DNA from 3 places in the Serratia sp. FDAARGOS_506 genome. Region 1 is predicted to be linked to each of the others. Evidence: predicted binding sites of a transcription regulator. Region 1 holds the regulator's gene; each other region holds the start of a gene.

Evidence for each region. The regulator LexA, encoded in region 1, represses DNA repair genes until DNA is damaged. The targets are predictions, from matches to a motif close to TNCTGTATGTACATACAGNA.
Region 2: the regulator LexA is predicted to act here: its motif matches at 2,813-2,832, upstream of EGY12_RS15325 (DNA translocase FtsK 4TM domain-containing protein).
Region 3: the regulator LexA is predicted to act here: its motif matches at 5,147-5,166, upstream of rmuC (DNA recombination protein RmuC).

The regions. Positions count from the first base shown of each region.
Region 1 is NZ_CP033831.1:1,032,467-1,039,513, forward strand. It holds gene EGY12_RS05195 (CsbD family protein) at 1-202, opposite strand, end outside; gene dinF (MATE family efflux transporter DinF) at 518-1,855, opposite strand; gene lexA (transcriptional repressor LexA) at 1,958-2,566, opposite strand; gene EGY12_RS05210 (diacylglycerol kinase) at 2,669-3,037, opposite strand; gene plsB (glycerol-3-phosphate 1-O-acyltransferase PlsB) at 3,186-5,651, shown strand; gene ubiA (4-hydroxybenzoate octaprenyltransferase) at 5,718-6,590, opposite strand; gene ubiC (chorismate lyase) at 6,608-7,047, opposite strand, start outside.
Region 2 is NZ_CP033831.1:3,151,395-3,158,441, reverse strand. It holds gene EGY12_RS15325 (DNA translocase FtsK 4TM domain-containing protein) at 1-2,747, opposite strand, end outside; gene lrp (leucine-responsive transcriptional regulator Lrp) at 2,868-3,362, opposite strand; gene trxB (thioredoxin-disulfide reductase) at 4,017-4,988, shown strand; gene cydD (cysteine/glutathione ABC transporter permease/ATP-binding protein CydD) at 5,229-6,995, shown strand; gene cydC (cysteine/glutathione ABC transporter ATP-binding protein/permease CydC) at 6,998-7,047, shown strand, end outside.
Region 3 is NZ_CP033831.1:1,727,191-1,734,237, forward strand. It holds gene metE (5-methyltetrahydropteroyltriglutamate--homocysteine S-methyltransferase) at 1-1,410, shown strand, start outside; gene EGY12_RS08405 (dienelactone hydrolase family protein) at 1,495-2,322, opposite strand; gene udp (uridine phosphorylase) at 2,809-3,570, shown strand; gene EGY12_RS08415 (tyrosine-protein phosphatase) at 3,700-4,482, shown strand; gene EGY12_RS08420 (DedA family protein) at 4,562-5,092, shown strand; gene rmuC (DNA recombination protein RmuC) at 5,233-6,780, shown strand; gene ubiE (bifunctional demethylmenaquinone methyltransferase/2-methoxy-6-polyprenyl-1,4-benzoquinol methylase UbiE) at 6,859-7,047, shown strand, end outside.

The sequences.
Region 1 (7,047 bases):
GGTGTTTGGTGTGATCTTCCCAGGCTTTCACCTCTTTCTCGGCCGCCTCTTTCTGGTAACCGTAGCGCTCCTGAATTTTGCCGACCAGCTGTTCGCGTTTCCCTTCGATGACCGTCAGATCGTCATCGGTCAGCTTGCCCCATTTTTCCTTCACTTTGCCTTTAATCTGCTTCCAGTTACCGTCGGCTTGATCTTTATTCATAGTCTCTCCGTTAACCTGTGGTGAATCAGTGATCCCTGTCGCCGGCCGGGATTAACCAGAAATTTTTCTGGCCGATGCCCCCTTCACCTTAAGAAGCATCGCCCCCTTTCATTTACCAGCCACATGATTCATTCTAGTTAAAAACGGAAATAAAAAAGCCAATACACAGAATAAAAAACCATTAACAAACAAAATAAAAACAAAAAACGCCAACAAACAACGAACTAAGGAGAGCAAGCCGGCGCTGTAAACATGTAAGCAAACATGAACAAAAACATAAAATAAATTAATAAATAAACCGGCAAAGCGTCCATTCTAGCGTGCAGCAAACCAGCTGCCGCGTACCTGATGACGGTGCCAAATCCAGCCCAACGCCAGGCCGCGTAACGCCAAAAACACCGCCAGTGCCAGCCAGAGTCCATGGTTACCCAGCACCGGCACGCTAAACAGTGCCAAGCCATACCCCGCCGCAGCCACCGCCATGCTGTTACGCATCTCGGCGCCGCGCGTAGCACCGATAAACATGCCATCCAGCAAATAGCACCACACCCCGACCAGCGGCAAAATGACCTGCCACGGTAAATAGTGGGCGGCTAATGCACGCAGCTCCGGCAAGGAGGTCAACGCTGCCACGATCTGCTGGCCGGTAACGGCATACACCAGGCCGAAGGCCAACGCGACCAGCCCTGCCTGCCTGCAGGCTGCGTGCCATACTTTACGCAGTTGGCTATCGTCTCGAGCACCATAGGCATGGCCCGAATGGGCCTCCACCGCATAAGCGAAACCATCGAGCGCATAGGCGGTGAACGTCAGCAAATTCATCAATACCGCATTGACCGCCACTACGTCGCTTCCCAGACGAGCACCGAAAATGGTCAGCGACGCAAAGCACAGTTGCAACAACAGTGAACGCAGCATGATGTCGCGGTTAAGCGCCAGCAGCCGACGCAGATCGCCACGCCAGGCCTGGCGCAGCATCGGCAGGGTAATACCGCGCAGGCGCATCACCCGCCATGCCAGCCACAGGCCGAGCAGCAGCGTGGCGTATTCGGCGATGGCGGTGGCCGCCGCCGCCCCCCGCACGTTCCAGCCCAGGCCCATCACCAGCCAGATATCCAGCACGATGTTCAGCAGGTTGCCGACGATCAGCAGGATCACCGGCGCACGCACGTACTGCACGCCGAGCAGCCAGCCCAGCAGCACCAGATTAGCCAGCGCCGCCGGCGCGCTCAGCCAACGGATCTCAAGAAAACGCCGCGCCTGTTCCAGCACCTCGCCATTGCCACCGACGATCCGCAGCGCCAGTTCGATCAGCGGATAGCGCAACAGGACGATCGCCACCCCGGCCAGCAGCGCCAGCAGCAGCGGTTGCATAAAGGCGCGCGCCAGCGCCTGCGGGTTCTGTGCCCCCAGCGCCTGCGCCGCCAGGCCGGTGGTGCTCATGCGCAGGAACAACAGCAGCATGAACAGGAAGCTGGTCGCCACCGCGCCAATCGCAACGCCCCCCAGGTAGATCGGGCTGTCTAGGTGGCCGATCACCGCGGTATCCACCAGCCCGAGCAGCGGCACGGTGATATTGGAGAAAATCATCGGCAGGGCCAGGCGCCACAGGGCTTTATCGGTATCGCTGGTAAAGGCGGAAATCAAGCGCATGATGAGATGTTTCCCGTAGCAGTGACGAAAAGGGCAAAGTCAGAAACAAAAACGCCCCAGAACAGGGGCGATTGATACAGGGAGGCACTGAGGGCGCGGCGATTAAATCCAGTCGCCGTTGCGAATCACCCCCACCGCCAGCCCTTCGATAGTGAAATTCTGCTGACGCAGATCGACCACGATCGGTTGGAATTCGTTGTTCTCCGGTAGCAGTTCAACCACGTTGCCGTGCTTCTTCAGACGTTTGACCGTGACTTCATCTTCGATGCGCGCCACCACGACCTGGCCGTTGCGCACGTCTTGCGTCTTGTGCACCGCCAGCAGATCGCCGTCCAGAATGCCGATGTCACGCATCGACATGCCGTTCACCCGCAGCAGGAAATCGGCGCTCGGTTTAAACAGGGAAGGATCCACCTGGTAGTGCCCTTCAATGTGCTGCTGCGCCAGCAGCGGCTCGCCGGCGGCGACGCGGCCGATCAGCGGCAGCCCTTCTTCTTCTTCCATCAGCAGGCGGATACCGCGCGAGGCACCGGAGACGATTTCGATCACGCCTTTGCGTGCCAGCGCCTTCAGGTGTTCTTCGGCGGCGTTAGGTGAGCGGAACCCCAGACGCATCGCGATCTCGGCACGCGTTGGCGGCATGCCCGTTTGCGAAATATGATCGCGAATCAGATCGTAGACCTCTTGCTGTCTGGTAGTTAGTGCTTTCATTCCGCCCCCTGTTTGTTTATACAGTCTTGCTGTGAGTATATACAGGTAAGCGCAGATTGGGAACCAAAGAATAAATAAAAATCAGTCAGTAGGCGCTTTGCGTCAGCCGAAACGCTGCCACAAGACCGTGCCCCAAACGAACAGCGCCAGCACGATCGCCAGCGACACCGCCGCCGACCCCATGTCTTTGGCCCGGCCGGACAGCTCGTGATGTTCGCTGCCGATGCGATCCACCACCGCCTCGATCGCGCTGTTCAGGATCTCGACGATCATCACCAGCGCTACCGATCCGATCAATAAAATGCGCGCTATCGCACCCACATCCAGCCAGACAGCCAGTATGATAGCCAGAACGGTGACCACCAGTTCCTGGCGGAAAGCCGCTTCGTGCTGCCAGGCGGCGGAAAGCCCTTTATAGGAATAGCCGGCGGCCTTGATGATGCGGGTCAGTCCGGTTGCTTGGTTTGCCATGTTTTCGTGCCTTTCTCAGAGGTCGGTCATAATAAAAAGAGTCTAGAACAGTCCGCGCTGACGGCTCTCGGTTTTCGAACACCACAGATCTGCTACCCGGTTTCTGGTATGCTTGCGGCGCATTGCTAACAAGAGGCTTCACGTTGTTATGTCAGGTTGGCGTAAAATTTATTATAAAATATTGAATTTACCACTTAAATTGTTGGTAAGAAGTAAGGTCATCCCTTCAGATCCGGTTACCGAGCTAGGGTTGGATCCCTCACGGCCGATTTTGTATGTTTTGCCTTACAATTCCAAGGCGGATTTGCTGACGCTGCGCACCCAGTGCCTGGCGCAGGATCTGCCCGATCCGCTCAACTCGCTGGAGATCGACGGCACCGTGCTACCGAGCTACGTGTTCATTCACGACGGCCCGCGCGTGTTCCGCTATTACACCCCGAAAGAAGAGTCGGTAAAGCTGTTCCACGACTATCTGGATCTGCACCGCAGCAACCCGGATCTCGACATTCAGATGCTGCCGGTTTCGGTGATGTTCGGCCGCTCGCCGGGCCGCGAAGGCCACGGCACGCCGCACCTGCGTCTGTTGAACGGCGTGCAGAAATTCTTTGCCGTGCTGTGGCTCGGCCGCGACAGCTTCGTGCGTTTCTCCAATACCGTTTCGCTGCGCCGCATGGCCACCGAGCACGGCACGGATAAAACCATCGCGCAGAAACTGGCGCGCGTGGCGCGCATGCACTTCTCGCGTCAGCGCCTGGCTGCGGTAGGCCCGAGCCTGCCGGCCCGTCAGGATCTGTTCAACAAGCTGTTGGCGTCCAAAGCGATCGAAAAAGCGGTCGAAGACGAAGCCCGCAGCAAGAAGATCTCGCACGAGAAAGCCCAGCAGAACGCCATCGCGCTGATGGAAGAGATCGCCGCCGACTTCTCCTACGAAACCGTGCGCCTGTCCGATCGCGTGCTGAGCTGGACCTGGAACCGGCTGTATCAGGGCATCAACGTCACCAACGCCGAGCGCGTGCGCCAGCTGGCGCAGGACGGCCACGAGATCGTCTACGTGCCCTGCCACCGCAGCCACATGGACTACCTGCTGCTGTCCTACGTGCTGTATCACCAGGGCCTGGTGCCGCCGCACATCGCCGCGGGCATCAACCTCAACTTCTGGCCGGCCGGCCCGATCTTCCGCCGTCTTGGCGCATTCTTCATCCGCCGCACCTTCAAGGGCAACAAGCTGTACTCGACGGTGTTCCGCGAATACCTCGGCGAGCTGTTCACCCGCGGCTACTCGGTGGAATACTTCGTGGAAGGCGGCCGTTCCCGCACCGGGCGTCTGCTGGAGCCGAAGACCGGCACCCTGTCGATGACCATCCAGGCGATGCTGCGCGGCGGCACCCGCCCGATCACGCTGGTGCCGATTTACATCGGTTACGAACACGTGATGGAAGTGGGCACCTACGCCAAAGAGCTGCGCGGCGCCACCAAGGAAAAAGAGAGCCTGCCGCAGATGCTGCGCGGCCTGCGTAAGCTGCGCAACCTGGGCCAGGGTTACGTCAACTTCGGCGAGCCGCTGCCGTTGACCGCTTACCTCAACCAGCACGTGCCGCAGTGGCGCGAGTCTATCGATCCGATCGAAGCCCAGCGCCCAAGCTGGCTGACGCCGACGGTCAACGATCTGGCCGGCCAGATCATGGTGCGCATCAACAATGCCGCCGCGGCCAACGCCATGAACCTGTGTTCCACCGCGCTGCTGGCTTCGCGTCAGCGTTCGCTGACCCGCGAACAGCTGGTCGAACAACTCGAGTGCTACCTGCAGCTGATGCGCAACGCGCCTTACGCGCGTGACGTCACCGTGCCGACGCAAACGCCGGACGAGCTGCTGGATCACGCGTTGAACATGAACAAGTTCGAGGTGGAGAAAGACAGCATCGGCGACATCATCATCCTGCCGCGCGAGCAGGCGGTGCTGATGACCTATTACCGCAACAACATCCACCACCTGCTGGTGCTGCCGTCGCTGATAGCCAGCATCGTGATGCATCATCGCCGGGTGTCGCGCGCCGAACTGCTGCGCCAGATCGGCATGATTTACCCGATGCTGAAAGCCGAGCTGTTCCTGCATAACGACAAGGAACAGTTGCCGGAAGTTCTGCAGCCGGTGATCGACGAGCTGATCCGTCAGCAGTTGATCTGCGATAAAGGCGACGAGCTGGTGCTGAATCCGGCGCGCATTCGCCCGCTGCAGCTGCTGGCCGCCGGGGTGCGCGAAACCCTGCAGCGCTACGCCATCACCATGTCGATCCTCAGCGCCAACCCGAGCATCAACCGCGGCGCGCTAGAGAAAGAGAGCCGCATCATGGCGCAGCGTCTGTCGGTGCTGCACGGCATCAACGCGCCGGAGTTCTTCGACAAGGCGGTGTTCTCCACCCTGGTGGCGACGCTGCGCGAAGAAGGCTATATCAACGACAGCGGCGATGCGATCCGCGAGCACACCCTCGAGGTGTACAACATGCTGAGCGATCTGATCACGCCGGAAATCAAGCTGACCATCGAAAGCGTCAACATGCCGGCAGAGACCAACGCCCTGCCGCAAGCCGACGCGGAAGAAGAACAAGACGAGTGATGTCACCCGCCGCGCAAAAACAAAAGGCACCCTGTGGGGTGCCTTTTTTCTTGCTCAGGGGAACCGTTACGCCGGCAGATAGCTCAGCGCGATGCCGATAAACACCACCAGCCCGACGTAGTTGTTCTGCAGAAAAGCTTTGAAGCAGGCTTCACGCTCGCGCCCGGCGATCTGTTTTTGCTGATGAATGAATAGTGCGCCCGCCAGCAGCAGCGACCAGTAAAACGCCCCGCCGAGCTGCGCCAGATAACCGACCCACACCAGCAGCAGCAGCGTCGCGAACTGCAGCAGCCCGACGATCAGCTTGTCATAACGGCCGAACAGGATAGCGGTGGATTTGATGCCGATCTTCAGGTCATCGTCGCGATCGACCATCGCATACAGCGTGTCATAGGCCACCGTCCAGCAGATGTTGGCCAGCAGCAGCAACCAGCAGCTGAGCGGCAGCGATTCGCTGACCGCCGCGTAGCCCATCGGAATGCCCCAGCCGAACGCGGCGCCCAGCACGAACTGCGGCAGGTTGGTTACCCGCTTCATGAACGGATATACCCAGGCCAACGCCAGCGCCGCCAGCGACAGCCAGATGGTCATCGCATTCAGCGTCAACACCAGGCAGAACGAGATCAGCACCAGCACCACGAACAGCACCTTGGCCTCTTTCGCGCTCACCCGGCCGCTCGGCATTGGCCGCCCGGCAGTGCGTTTCACGTAGCCGTCCACCGCGCGATCGGCGTAATCATTCACCACGCAGCCGGCAGCGCGCATCAGGAACACGCCGAGCACGAACACCAGCAAAATCGACAGCGGCGGCACGCCTTTCCCGGCCAGCCACAGCGCCCACAGCGTCGGCCACAGCAGCAACAGCGTGCCGATCGGTTTATCAATGCGCATCAAATGGCTGTAAGCCCGCCATTTACTTTGAGTCACGCTTCCCTCCAAGGTCTTGCTCTCCTCTCTTATGCAGGAACCGCTGAATACAGCGGCGAAGCCGGTAAAAACAGTTCAGTCAGCAGCAGCGGTTTACCCGCCAACCGTAGCCGTGAGCGACGCGCCCACAGCGCGTCTTGCCGGCCGATATGGATATAGTCGCGGGTCAGATCGCCGCTGCTGAACAGGTAGCGCCCCAGGGGTAGCGTGCCCAGATCCACCAGCGCCTGGTCGGGGCCGGTCAGCGTATTTTCCGGGATCACCGTGCGCCCCAGCAGCCAGGGCTGGTCGTCGCCCAGCAGCACCACTTCGCGCAGCCAGTAGCGCGGGCTGTCGGGCAGGTGGCTCGCCTCGTCGCCCAGCGCCTCGCGCGTGACGAAGCATTCGCGCTGCGGTTCGACGCGCACCTGGGCGCAATGGCGTTCAAATCGGCGGGTCATGGAGCCTAACTCCATCAGCCAGTCGCTGA
Region 2 (7,047 bases), 2.1 Mb from region 1:
TCCAGCATTTTCGGGTCGATCATGATAAAGCGCACTTCTTTCGGCGTGGCTTTATACAGGATGCTCAGGATCATGGCGTTGACCCCGACCGACTTACCGGAACCGGTGGTACCGGCGACCAGCAAGTGCGGCATTTTGCCCAGATCGGCCACCACCGGTTCCCCGGAGATGTCTTTACCCAATACGATGGACAGCGGCGACGGGTTGTCACGGAAGGCCGGGCAATCCAGCACTTCGCGCAGATACACCGTTTGACGCTTGGCGTTCGGCAGTTCCAGACCGACGTAAGGCTTACCGGGGATCACTTCCACTACGCGCACCGCCGAAGTCGACAGCGAGCGCGCCAGATCGCGCGACAGGTTGGAAATGCGCGCCGCTTTAACGCCCGGCGCCAAATCCAGCTCGAAGCGGGTGATCACCGGCCCCGGCAGGATGTCCACCACGTCGGCTTTCACGCGGTAATCGGCCAGGCTGGCCTCCACCAGGCGCGCCTTCTGTTCCAACGCGAAGGAATCGACCGGTTCCACCTCTCTCGGCGCTTCGGTCAGCAGATCCAGCGTCGGCAGCGGCGTGGTCGGTTTCTGCAACGGTAGATCGTTGCGCATCAGGAACGGATGAATCAGGCTATCCATCGCCGGATGTTGTTCGGCCTGGGGTTGCTGAGACTGCTGCTGCACCGGTTGCTGATGCTGCTGATATTGCTGCGGCGACGGCTGTTGATACTGCTGTTGCTGCGGCTGCGGCTGCTGCGGCTGCTGCGGCTGCTGTTGATACCGCTGCTGAGGTTGGGCTGCCGGCGCTGCAGGCTCAAACTGTCCGAACGGCACGTCGTCCTCTTGCTCGCTTTGCTGTTCAATGCGCTCTTCAAGCTGAGGCGACAGCGTGAACATTGGCTCGCTCGGGCCATCGTCCACCAGATCCGCCATCGGCGAGAAGCTGAAAGCATTGCGGGTATCGACCGGGCTGGCAGCCGGCGCCTGCGGGGCCGGTTCTTGCTGGCCGTAGCGCGCCTGCTGCTGCTCGGCGAACGCCTGGCGCAGCGTGGCCTCTTGCAGCGCCTCTTCGTCGTCCTGTTGATAGCCTTCGCCGTAACGTTGGCTTTGCTGTTCGGCAAACGCCTTACTCAGCTCGGCTTCCTGCAGGGCGCTTTCGTCATCTTGCTCCGGCGCGTAGCTTTCGCCGTAGCGTTGGCTTTGCTGCTCGGCAAACGCCTGACGCAACGCAGCTTCCTGCAGCGCCTCTTCTTCCTGCGGGCTCACCGCCGTCGGCTGCTGAGGCTCCGCTTCGGCCTGTCGCTGTTCCTGCTCGGCGGCACGCTGCGAAGGCAGCTTGATGCCGTAAGAAGCCAGTTCGCGACGAGTCGGGATTCGCACCGGATTCGGCCGCGGCAGCTCAGGGCCAATGCCCTGCTTAACCTGCGGGTTACCGTCGCTGGTGGCCGTGAAGGCCGGCATGAAGGTCGCCGCTGCGGCGCCCGCAGCGGCAGTTGCTGCCGCATCCAGCTGTGGCTTGGCGCCGGTGGCGCTGAAACCACCTGCTCCGCTGGCGTCGGCGCTGTCGCGCTGCGCGGCGGTAAAATCAAAGGGAGAACGCGCCGGCTGCGGCGATGCAGCTGGCTCTTGCCAATTGCCCAGGCGCGGCTCATCGTCGTCCTGATAAGGATCGACAGGGCGCGTCGCCTTAGGCGCTGGCGTTTCTTCCGGAATTTCGAAGGAGTACAGCGGCGGCGTGGCGTCTTGCGCCGGTGCGCTTACCGGGTGCTGATTGACCGAAGCCGGCGCGGCTGGTGCCAGCGTCACCGACGGCGCCTGAGCGGCGATCGGTGCAGCAACCGGCTCGTGGATCTCTGCCGTCACCACCGGTGCAGGCGAAGCCGCAGGCGCGATTGACGCGGCGTCGGCTTCAACCTCGCCATCGTCGGCACGCAGGCCGCTGAGCAACGGATCGGCGGCGTCTTCTGCCGCCGCTTTCGCGCTTTCGGTGACCGAAGGCGCGGAGAACAGCACGTCGTCATCGGCGGCTGCTGCCCCGGCGGCGGTCGCGGCAACCGCTGCGGCGGCACCCTTCCCTGCCTGCTCAGGCTCGTCGTCAACGTAACGCTCGTCATCCTCGAAATAGCGTTCTTCGCGGCGCGAGCGATTGGTCATCACCGTTGCGACGCCCAATACCGCCCCGCCGATCTTCTCGGCGATCACCAGCCAGGACCAGCCGGTAAACAGCGTCAGCCCCGCTGCCCACACGCACAGCAACGCCAGCGTGGCGCCGATGCCGTTGAACCACGGCAACATGGCGTTGCTCAGCAGGCTGCCGATCACGCCGCCGGAAGCGAAGTAATAGAGATCGTCAACGTTCAGCGCCGCCAGCCCACAGGAGGTGAGCACTAACGCCAGGGTGCCGATCAGGCGCAGGGAGAGCGCGAAATAGTCGATATAGTCTCTGTTGCCGCGTTGGCGATAGGCCGCCCAGCACAGAACCAGCATGATCGGCGGTATCGCGTAGGCGAGTACCCCGAAGGTGAAGAACAGCGTGTCGGCCAACCAGGCCCCAACACCGCCGCCCAGATTGTGAATCGGCTCATGCCACGCGGTCTGCGACCAGCTTGGGTCAGACGGGTTGAAACTGACCAGCGCAGCCATGAGGTAAACGGCAAAAATTGCTACCACGATCAGCACAGCTTCCAGCAAACGCCGGCCACTGCTGAGTCTTTTCAGGGTAACTTCTTTATCTTCTGTATATTCCTGGCTCAAGAAAGGCTCTCCAGGTTCCTGTTAGCTGACATAGCAACAGCGCCGAGAAGCTTCCCCGGCGCCGAAACTGTATGAATAAACAGGAGTGTAACCAATTTAATCAGGTTTTGCACCTGTACCTTACCGTGTTTTGATAACCAGACGGTTACTCTGTTTCACTTCTTCCATTACTACGTAGGTACGGGTGTCATTGACCCCCGGCAAACGCAGCAAGGTTTCGCCCAACAGCTTGCGGTAAGCCGACATGTCCGGTACGCGCGTTTTCAACAGGTAGTCGAAATCACCGGAAACCAGATGACACTCCTGAATCTCTTCAAGCTTCTGCACTGCCGAGTTGAATTGCTCAAACACATCCGGCGCGCCACGGTTCAGCGTGATCTCCACGAAAACCAGCAGGGACGCATCCAGATAATGCGGGTTGAGCAATGCGGTATAGCCATGGATGAAACCCTGGCGCTCGAGACGGCGCACGCGTTCTAAACATGGTGTCGGGGATAACCCCACGCGCTTCGAAAGCTCGACGTTCGAAATACGCCCATCCTTCTGCAGTTCATTCAGGATGTTGCGGTCGATACGGTCAAGATCTTTACCCGGGCGTTTCTTGTTGTCTGCCATTATTATTGTCTCTCTTATTTTCTTCCGTGCACTTGCCACACCCTAGCCAACGTCAATGTGTAAGGGTTCGTTCCAAGCGAAGACCCGATGCCTGTCATATGCTTCTTCACTACCATCATTCCACGCCGCGCAGCCTGTCTGTCCAACCCCGCGCGACGCCAGTAACGACGTTTAGGTCGAGAAAAAATCAGCAAACGCTTGCGCGCCCTGCTCCGCACATCCACCGCGCATTGCCGCTTCGCGGCGCAAATACGTACGATTTGCTGGTGTTACGGGGATAATTTCTTCTTCCTATGATGTTTTCGCAAATGCGCAGCGGATTGTCAAAGTAAAAGAAGCAAAATCAGAACAACGTACCGTCATGAAAAGTCTGCATCCCATTTTTGGTTATGAATCGCTGCCAGATAAACCCCGGTGGGAAGCGGCTGAGGTTGCAGAATGCGCCGTTTTTGCACGGTTGGCGCTTCGGTAACCGAATGCGGCTTTGATAAGCTAAATTTCTGCGTTTGCCGTACGATTTGCCGACAGCGGGTGCATTAATAGGCGACAACTATCATACAAATCGTTAACAACGTCGCCCGGCGCTTTTTTTACTGCGCCATTTTCCCTACAATCGGCTTCATTATCCGCCATTGTGGAATAAAGAGGTTATTCATGGGCACGGCTAAACATAGCAAATTACTGATTCTGGGTTCCGGCCCGGCCGGTTACACCGCCGCCGTCTACGCGGCGCGCGCCAACCTGAACCCGGTGCTGATCACCGGTCTGGAACAAGGTGGCCAGCTGACCACCACTACCGAAGTCGAAAACTGGCCGGGCGACGCCGAAGGCCTGACCGGTCCGGCGCTGATGGAGCGCATGCGCGAGCACGCGGAGAAGTTCCAGACTGAAATCGTCTTCGATCACATCAACAGCGTCGATCTGCAGCAGCGTCCGTTCCGCCTGTTCGGCGACAGCGGTGAATACAGCTGCGACGCGCTGATCATCGCGACCGGTGCCTCCGCCCGCTACCTTGGCCTGCCTTCCGAAGACGCCTTCAAGGGCAAAGGCGTTTCCGCCTGTGCGACCTGCGACGGTTTCTTCTACCGCAACCAGAAAGTCGCGGTGGTCGGCGGCGGCAACACTGCCGTTGAAGAAGCGCTGTATCTGTCCAACATCGCCGCCGAGGTTCATCTGATCCACCGCCGCGACAGCTTCCGTTCAGAGAAGATTCTGATCGACCGGCTGATGGAGAAAGTAAAAAGCGGCAACATCGTGCTGCACACCGACCATACGCTGGACGAGGTGCTGGGCGATGAAATGGGCGTCACCGGTGTGCGTATCCGCAGCACCAAAGCGGAAAACGAAACCCGTGAACTGGAACTGGCCGGCGTGTTCATCGCCATCGGCCACAGCCCGAACACCGGTATCTTCGGCGGCCAGCTGGAGTTGGAAAACGGCTACATCAAGGTGCAGTCCGGCATTCACGGCAATGCGACCCAAACCACCATTCCCGGCGTTTTCGCCGCAGGCGACGTGATGGATCACATCTACCGCCAGGCGATCACCTCTGCCGGTACCGGTTGTATGGCGGCGCTGGACGCAGAACGTTACCTGGACGGCATCGCCGGCGCAGAAGTCTGCTAAGGCTTTCTCGCCACCAGTAAAAAGCGGCTCTCGGGCCGCTTTTTTTGTCCCTTTCTTCTGCGCTCCCCCAATCACGTCTGTTATAGCAACATTTGGCCGCTTTATTATTTTCAGTCTGCCGGGTGACGAGGTAACATGAAACCTCGCTTGTTTGTCGCCGATTGCGTCAAACACTATTATTTAACAGTACGTTAACCCAGCCCGTAACAAACGGGCGCCGGCGACGCAGACGCATATCTGATGAAAAAAACCAGACAGCAACAGTTAACCCGTTGGCTTAAAACCCAGAGTTCGTTAGCGCAGCGTTGGCTGCGCCTTTCCATGCTGTTGGGGCTGTTCAGCGGCCTGCTGATCGTGGCGCAGGCGTGGCTGCTGGCCAGCCTGCTGCACGCCCTGATCATCGAACAGACCCCGCGCGAACAGCTGATCCCTTCGTTTATCTGGCTGGCTGCCACGTTCGCGCTGCGGGCGCTGTTGAGCTGGCTGCGGGAGCGAGTCGGCTTCCTGTGTGGGCAGGTGATCCGCCAGCGTATGCGCCAGCAGGTACTGGATAAGCTCCAGCAGCTCGGCCCGGCCTGGATCCAGGGCAAACCGGCGGGCAGCTGGGCCAGCATCATCGTCGAGCAGATCGAGGATATGCAGGACTATTACTCGCGCTATCTGCCACAGATGTATCTGGCGGTCTTCATCCCACTACTGATCCTAATTGCCGTCTTCCCAATCAATTGGGCCGCAGGCGTCATTCTACTGGCGACCGCGCCGCTGATCCCGCTGTTCATGGCGCTGGTCGGCATGGGAGCCGCCGACGCCAACCGCCGCAATTTCGTGGCGCTGGCGCGATTGAGCGGCAACTTCCTCGACCGCCTGCGCGGCCTGGATACCCTACGGCTGTTTGACCGCGCGCAGGCCGAAACCGCGCAGATCGCCAAATCCTCTGAAGACTTCCGCAGCCGTACCATGGAAGTACTGCGTATGGCCTTCCTCTCTTCCGGCGTGCTGGAGTTCTTCGCTTCGATCTCCATCGCCGTGGTGGCGGTTTACTTCGGCTTTTCCTATCTCGGCGAACTTAACTTCGGCAGCTACGGCCTCGGCGTAACGCTGTTTTCCGGTTTTCTGGTGTTAATTCTGGCGCCGGAATTTTTCCAACCGCTGCGCGATCTCGGCACCTTCTATCATGCCAAAGCACAGGCAGTCGGTGCGGCGGAAGCGCTGGAAACCTTCCTCAGTGCCGAAGGCGAGCAGATGGGCAACGGCACGCGGCAACTGCCCGCCGATCAACCGCTGACGCTGCAGGCGAACGCGTTGGAAATCCTGTCGCCGAACGGCGTGCTGCTGGCCGGGCCGCTGAGTTTCACTCTTCAACCACAGCAGCGCGTGGCGCTGGTCGGGTTAAGTGGCGCCGGTAAAAGCTCGCTGCTAAACCTGCTGCTCGGCTTCCTGCCTTATCGCGGCTCGTTGACCGTCAACGGCATTGAGCTGCGTGAACTGTCCGCCGAAACCTGGCGCCAGCAGCTGAGCTGGGTCGGCCAGAACCCGCACCTGCCGGCACAAACCCTGCGCGCCAATATCCTGCTGGGCTGCCCGCAGGCCGACGAAGTGCAGCTGCAGCAGGCGGTGGAACACGCTTACGTCAGCGAACTGCTCCCTTATCTGCCGCAGGGGCTCGACACCGAAGTGGGCGACAATGCCGCTCGCCTGTCGGTCGGCCAGGCGCAGCGCGTGGCGGTCGCCCGGGCGCTGATCGGCCCGCGCCGCCTGCTGCTGCTGGATGAACCGGCCGCCAGCCTCGATGCCCACAGCGAACAGCGAGTGATGCAGGCGTTAAATGCCGCTTCACATCAGCAAACCACCCTGCTGGTAACGCACCAGTTGGAAGACACCGAAGACTACGATCAGATTTGGGTGATGGATAACGGGCGCATCGTGCAGCAAGGCGATTACGCCACCCTCAGCGCTCAGCCGGGCCTGTTTGCCACTCTGATCGCCCATCGCCGCGGGGAGCTTTAATCATGCGCGTTTTGCTGCCGTTTTTGGCGTTGTATCGCCGCCATAGCCTGCT
Region 3 (7,047 bases), 690 kb from region 1:
GGGGTGATCAACGGCCGCAACGTCTGGCGCGCCGATCTGAGCCGCTGGTTCGAACGTCTTCAGCCGCTGGTGGGAACTCGCCCACTGTGGATCGGCACCTCCTGTTCACTGCTGCACAGTCCGATCGATCTGAGCGTGGAAAGCCGTCTGGACGAAGAAGTGAAAAGCTGGTTCGCCTTCGCGCTGCAAAAATGCGCCGAGCTGGCGCTGTTGAGCTCGGCGCTGAACGCGCCTGACGCGGCCAAGCAAGCCGAACTGGACGCCTACAGCGCGCCTATCCGCGCTCGCCGTCAGTCGAGCCGCGTGCACAACCCACAGGTTGAGCGTCGCCTGGCCGCGATCACCGCGCAGGACAGTGAACGCCACAGCGCTTACGCCGAGCGCGCCAGGGCGCAGCGCAAGCGTTTCAACCTGCCGGCCTGGCCGACCACCACCATCGGTTCGTTCCCGCAGACCACCGAGATCCGCGGCCTGCGTCTGGACTTCAAACAGGGCCGTTTGGACGGTAACAACTACCGCACCAGCATCGGTGAGCACATCAAACAGGCGATCGTCGAGCAGGAACGCCTCGGGCTTGACGTGCTGGTGCACGGTGAAGCCGAGCGCAACGACATGGTGGAATATTTCGGCGAGAACCTGGACGGCTTCGTGTTTACCCAGAACGGCTGGGTGCAGAGCTACGGTTCCCGCTGTGTGAAGCCGCCGGTCATCATCGGCGATGTCAGCCGCCCGGAAGCCATCACCGTCGAATGGGCCAAATTCGCCCAGTCGCTGACCGACAAGCCGGTGAAAGGCATGCTGACCGGGCCGGTGACCATCCTGTGCTGGTCGTTCCCGCGTGAAGATGTGACCCGCGAAGTGATTGCCAAGCAGATTGCGCTGGCGCTGCGCGACGAGGTGGAAGATCTGGAAAAAGCCGGCATCGGCATCATCCAGATCGACGAACCCGCACTTCGTGAGGGGCTGCCGCTGCGCCAATCCGACTGGGCCGCCTACCTGAACTGGGCGGTGGATGCCTTCAAACTGAACGCCGCCGTGGCGCGGGATGACACCCAGATCCACACCCACATGTGTTATTGCGAATTCAATGACATCATGGACTCCATCGCCGCGCTGGACGCGGATGTAATCACCATCGAGACCTCGCGTTCCGATATGGATCTGCTGGAAGCCTTCAAAGAGTTCGAATACCCGAACGAAATCGGGCCGGGCGTCTACGATATCCACTCGCCGAACGTGCCGAGTGTGGAATGGATTGAGGCGCTGCTGCGTAAAGCGGCGCAGAACATCCCGGCGGAACGCCTGTGGGTTAACCCGGATTGCGGCCTGAAAACCCGTGGCTGGCCGGAAACCCGGCAGTCGCTGGCCAACATGGTATTGGCGGCACAGCGCCTGCGTGAGCAAGCATGATGCTGTGCGGCGGATGAACCGCCGCTTATAGATTTACTGGTGTGATGATTGGGCGCTTCGGCGCCCTTTTTTATGCGAGGGAAATTATTTGACGCCGTGCTGGGCGAACCACGCCAGCATGCGCTGCCAGCCGTCTTGCGCCGCTTCGGCGTTGTAGCTGGGACGATAGTCGGCGTTGAACGCATGCCCGACCTCGGGATACACCACGATTTCGGCCTCGGCGTTGGCGGCGCGGATCGCCTGACGCATGGTTTCCACCGTCTCCAGCGGGATGCTGCTGTCCTGCCCGCCATACAGCCCCAGCACCGGCGCCGACAGGTGGGTGGCGACGTCGACCGGCTGCTTCGGTGAATTCAGCGTTTTCTCGCCGACCAGTTTGCCGTACCAGGCGACCGCCGCCTTCAACTGCGGATTGTGCGCCGCGTACAGCCAGGTGATGCGGCCGCCCCAGCAGAAACCGGTGATCGCCAGCTTGCCGGCGTCGCCGCCATGGCGGATAGCCCAGTGCGCGGCGTGATCCAGATCCGACAGCACCTGACGATCCGGCACCTTGGTGACCAACTGCTGGAACAGCTCGCCGATATCGGTGTAGTCGTTGGCGTCGCCCTGGCGGAAATAGAGCTCGGGCGCGATCGCCAGATAGCCCTGCTTGGCCAGGCGACGGCACAGATCCTGAATATGTTCATGAACGCCGAAGATTTCTTGCACCACCAGGACGATGGGGAAGGGGCCGCTATGGTCGGCGGGCTTGGCGACGTAGGCCGGTAGCGCGTCGCCCTGAGAAGGGATGGTCGTTTGCCCGGCGTGGATGCCCTGTTCGTCGGTGATAATCGCGGAGGTGGCCAACGGCGCGGCGGCTGGGGCGAATCCACCCTGAGCCTGTTCTAATGTCATCACATGTTCGGTTTTCATTGCGGTCTCCGTGCAATAGAAAAAAGCGCTGAGATTAACTATAGGAAAGATTACCCATTATTGGCGCTGCGTGGAGCACTTTCAGACAAGTCGATAAAAAACGGCTAATTATCTGGCTTTGCGGCATTTTTAAGCGCTTTTTATCATGTTATTACGCGTTTTGGCCCGCGTAAGTGCCATAAGGTGCGTTAGAGGGCTTTTTTGTCCCTAAGCAACCGATAAGATGGGGTTATTTCGAATCGCTCAGCTAAATAGTTTCAGCCGGCAATCAACGGGCAGAGGGCGGCAAGATTTGTCGGCTAGACTGAGGTGGAGCGGTGCGTTCTGGATATGTCATTGTGTTTTTTGTGATAAAAATCACAAAAAATATGTAGCATGTAATTTGTTTCTCTTTTCATAGTGACTATCGTCACGAAATTAAGCGGCGATTTTCAGTAGAGTGCTTTTTTGTTCCTCCCAATAAACATGATCCATGAGGAGTCTCGTATGTCTCAGTCTGACGTTTTTCATCTCGGCCTCACCAAGAACGATTTACAAGGGGCCCAGCTTGCCATCGTGCCGGGCGATCCGCAGCGCGTAGAGAAGATTGCCAAGCTGATGGAAAATCCGGTGCATCTGGCCTCCCATCGTGAATTCACTACCTGGCGCGCGGAGCTGGACGGCAAGGCGGTGATCGTCTGCTCTACCGGTATCGGCGGCCCGTCTACCTCTATTGCGGTGGAAGAGCTGGCGCAGCTGGGCATTCGCACCTTCCTGCGCATCGGCACCACCGGCGCCATTCAGGCGAACATCAACGTCGGCGACGTGCTGGTCACCACGGCGGCGGTACGCCTCGACGGCGCCAGCCTGCACTTTGCGCCGATGGAGTTCCCGGCGGTCGCGGACTTCGCCTGCACCACCGCGCTGGTGGAAGCGGCCAAGGCCAGCGGTGCCACCACGCACATCGGCGTCACTGCCTCTTCCGATACCTTCTATCCGGGCCAGGAACGTTATGACACTTACTCTGGCCGCGTCGTTAGCCGTTTCAAAGGCTCGATGGAAGAGTGGCAGGCGATGGGCGTGATGAACTATGAAATGGAATCTGCCACGCTGCTGACCATGTGCGCCAGCCAGGGCCTGCGTGCCGGCATGGTGGCCGGGGTGATCGTCAACCGCACCCAGCAAGAGATCCCGAACGCCGAAACCATGAAAAACACCGAAAGCAAAGCGGTGCAGATCGTGGTAGACGCCGCCCGCCGCCTGTTGTAATTGCCTTCTCCCGACGGGCCGCCGACGCGGCCCGTTTTTCCATTCGCGGCGAATCTGTTACGGTGATACTCCTCAGCGCTGCGCCGATGGCTGCCGCGCGTTGTCATAACAAAAACAACGAGGACGTTTATGACCGCCCAGATCCTGCTTCATCCTTCGCTCGCGCCGCTCGACGGCGGCATCAATTTCCGCGACTTCGGCGGCAACGGCGTGGCCGACGGGCGCCGAATCAAGCGCGGCCTGCTGTTCCGCTCCGGCTCCCTCGAGCGGCTGACGGAAAACGACTGCGCCTTTCTCGCCGGCGTGCCGGTGCGCTCGGTGCTGGACTACCGCGATGCCGACGAGGTGCAGGCCAAGCCGGATATTTTGTGGAATGGCGCCGATTATCACCATGTGCCGGCCAACCCGCTGAGCAGCGAAGTCAACGCCAACCTGGAGAAGCTCACCAACGAGACGCTGGCCGCCTTCGACGCCCGCGCGTTCATGCTGGAGCTGTATCGCCGCCTGCCGTTCGGCAATGCGGCCTATCAGCGGCTGGCGCAGTTGTTGAGTAATCCTGGCGGCGGCGCCATCGTGCAGCACTGTGCGGTCGGCAAGGATCGCACCGGGGTCGGTTCGGCACTGGTGCTGTTCGCGCTGGGGGCCGACGAAGCGACGGTGCTGGAAGACTATCTGCTGACCGAAACCACGCTGGCCACTTTCCGCGAGCAGATGCTGGATCAGCTGTCCATCAAGCTGAATGCGGCGGCGCTGAAGCAATTCGCCTACGTGCTCAGCGCGCGCGAGGAGTTCCTGATGACGGCGTTGGGCTGCATCCGTCAGCAATACGGTTCCACCGACCGCTGGCTGGAAGCAGAATACGGCCTGGGCACAGCCCAGCGCGAAGCGCTGCAGGCGTTCTACCTCGAGTAAATCGCCGCGCGTTTAGCCGGGGTTTAACTCGCCCCGGCCTATCCTAGGCGGCGAATTATCGCGTATCAGGAGCCCCGCATTGAGCCTCAATGACGTTATCAACTGGGTCAGCGACGTCGTGCGTCAGCACGAAGGCTGGGCCATTCCCATCATCTTCTTCCTGGCGTTCGGCGAGTCGCTGGCGTTTTTGTCGCTGCTGCTGCCGGCCACGGTGATCCTGCTGGCGCTGGGTGCGTTGATCGGCGAAAGTGGCATCGCCTTTTGGCCGATTTGGGCCGCTGCCGCCGTCGGGGCGTTTTTCGGCGACTGGCTCTCTTACTGGATCGGCTATCACTATCAGGACCGCGTGGCGCACATGTGGCCGCTGTCGCGCAATCCGCAGCTGCTGACGCGCGGCCACGCGTTCTTTGAACGCTGGGGCGTGCTCGGTATTTTCATCGGCCGCTTCTTCGGCCCGCTGCGCGCCGTGGTGCCGCTGGTGGGCGGCATTTGCGGCATGCCGCAGCGTTATTTCCAGTTAGCCAACGTCACGTCGGCGATGATCTGGGCGTTCGGCATTCTGGCGCCGGGGGCATTCGGCATCAAGTGGCTCAGCCAGTGGCTGGGCTGATTTCTCGCTAAATTGCGCAGCGCCGCGCAATATTGTGCGCGGCGGGTAAAATCAGGCTGGACATCCATACAGGCTCCCCTTAACGTGACGGGCAATGGGCGTGCGAAACGCCGGAACGGCAAGGTGCAACAGGAGGCAGGGTGGATACCAGTCTGATTTATGGGATTGGCGGCGTAACGATCGGCATGCTGTTGGGGTGGTTGATCGCCAGTCTGCGGGTGCAACAGACGAATGCGCAGCATGAAACCGAGCTGCGGTTGCTGGAGCAAGCGTTGCAGCAGGCGCAGCAGGAAACGGCGGCGCGGCAGGAGGCTCTGCAGCGCCACGAGCAGCAGCTGCGGCAGAGCGAGCTGGAGCTGCGCAACCTGCACAGCCAGCTGGCGGCCGGGCATGAAAAGCTGCAACAGCTCAACCACTGGCGCAACGAGTGCGAACTGCTCAATCAGGAGCTGCGCGCTCAGCGCGAGGTCAACAGCGCACAAGAGGCTGAGCTGCGCGAAGTCACCATCCGTCTGGAAGAGACGCGCATGGCGGCGGAGGAGAAGCAGCGCCTGCTTATCAACAGCGAACAACGCCTCACCACCCAGTTTGAAAATCTCGCCAACCGCATTTTTGAACACAGCGGCCGCAAGGTGGACGAGCAAAATAAGCAAAGTTTGGATCGTTTGCTGCTGCCGCTGCGCGAACAGCTGGACGGTTTCCGCCGTCAGGTGCAGGACAGCTTTGGTCAGGAAGCGCGGGAGCGCCACACGCTGACGCACGAGATACGCAATCTGCAGCAGTTGAACGCGCAGATGGCACGCGAGGCCATCAACCTCACCAAGGCGCTCAAAGGCGACAACAAGACGCAGGGCAATTGGGGAGAGGTGGTGCTGAGCCGGGTGCTGGAGGCCTCCGGCCTGCGCGAAGGGCACGAGTATGAAACGCAGGTCAACGTGCGGGTGGATCACCAGAGCCGCATGCAGCCCGATGTCATCGTGCGTCTGCCGCAGGGCAAGGATGTGGTGATCGACGCCAAGATGTCGCTGATCGCCTACGAGCGCTATTTCAACGGCGAAGACGAGGTGGAGCGCGAGGCGGCGCTGAGCGAACATATCGCCTCGCTGCGCGGCCATATCCGCATGCTGGGCCGCAAGGACTATCAGCAGCTGCCGGGGCTGCGTTCGCTGGACTATGTGCTGATGTTCATTCCGGTCGAGCCCGCCTTCCTGCTGGCTATCGATCGCGAACCGGAGCTGATCAGCGAAGCGCTCAAGCACAACATCATGCTGGTCAGCCCGACCACGTTGCTGGTGGCGCTGCGCACCATCACCAACCTGTGGCGCTATGAGCATCAAAGCCAGAACGCCCAGCGCATCGCCGATCGCGCGGCGAAACTGTATGACAAGATGCGGCTGTTCGTGGACGATATGTCCGCACTGGGGCAGAGCCTGGATAAGGCGCAGGGCAGTTATCGTCAGGCGATGAACAAACTGAGCGAAGGCCGTGGTAATCTTATCGGCCAAATTGAAGGTTTCCGCGCGTTGGGGGTTGAGGTCAAACGGCCAATCAACCCGCTGCTGGCGCAGCAAGCCGGCGCGCAACACGATGAAGCGGAAGAGGCGAACGACGATGATGTCGCCGCGCTGCCGCAGACGAAAGATGATGACGATACCGCCGGGGAACCGGGCTTCGTTTCGCACGGTTGAGGCCGTGGCGAGGTGGGGTATTCCCCGGGCTTCTGGTACACTCATCCACACAAAATTGACTGAATAGCAGGCAGGACAATGGCAGATCAACCGCAGGAAACCACCGACTTCGGTTTTCGCACCGTCGCGAGAGACGAAAAACAAGCCATGGTGGCGGACGTTTTTCATTCGGTAGCGGCAAAGTATGACGTGATGAACGACCTGATGTCGTTCGGCATCCACCGTATCTGGAAGCGTTTCACCATTGACTGCAGCGGCGTGCGCCGT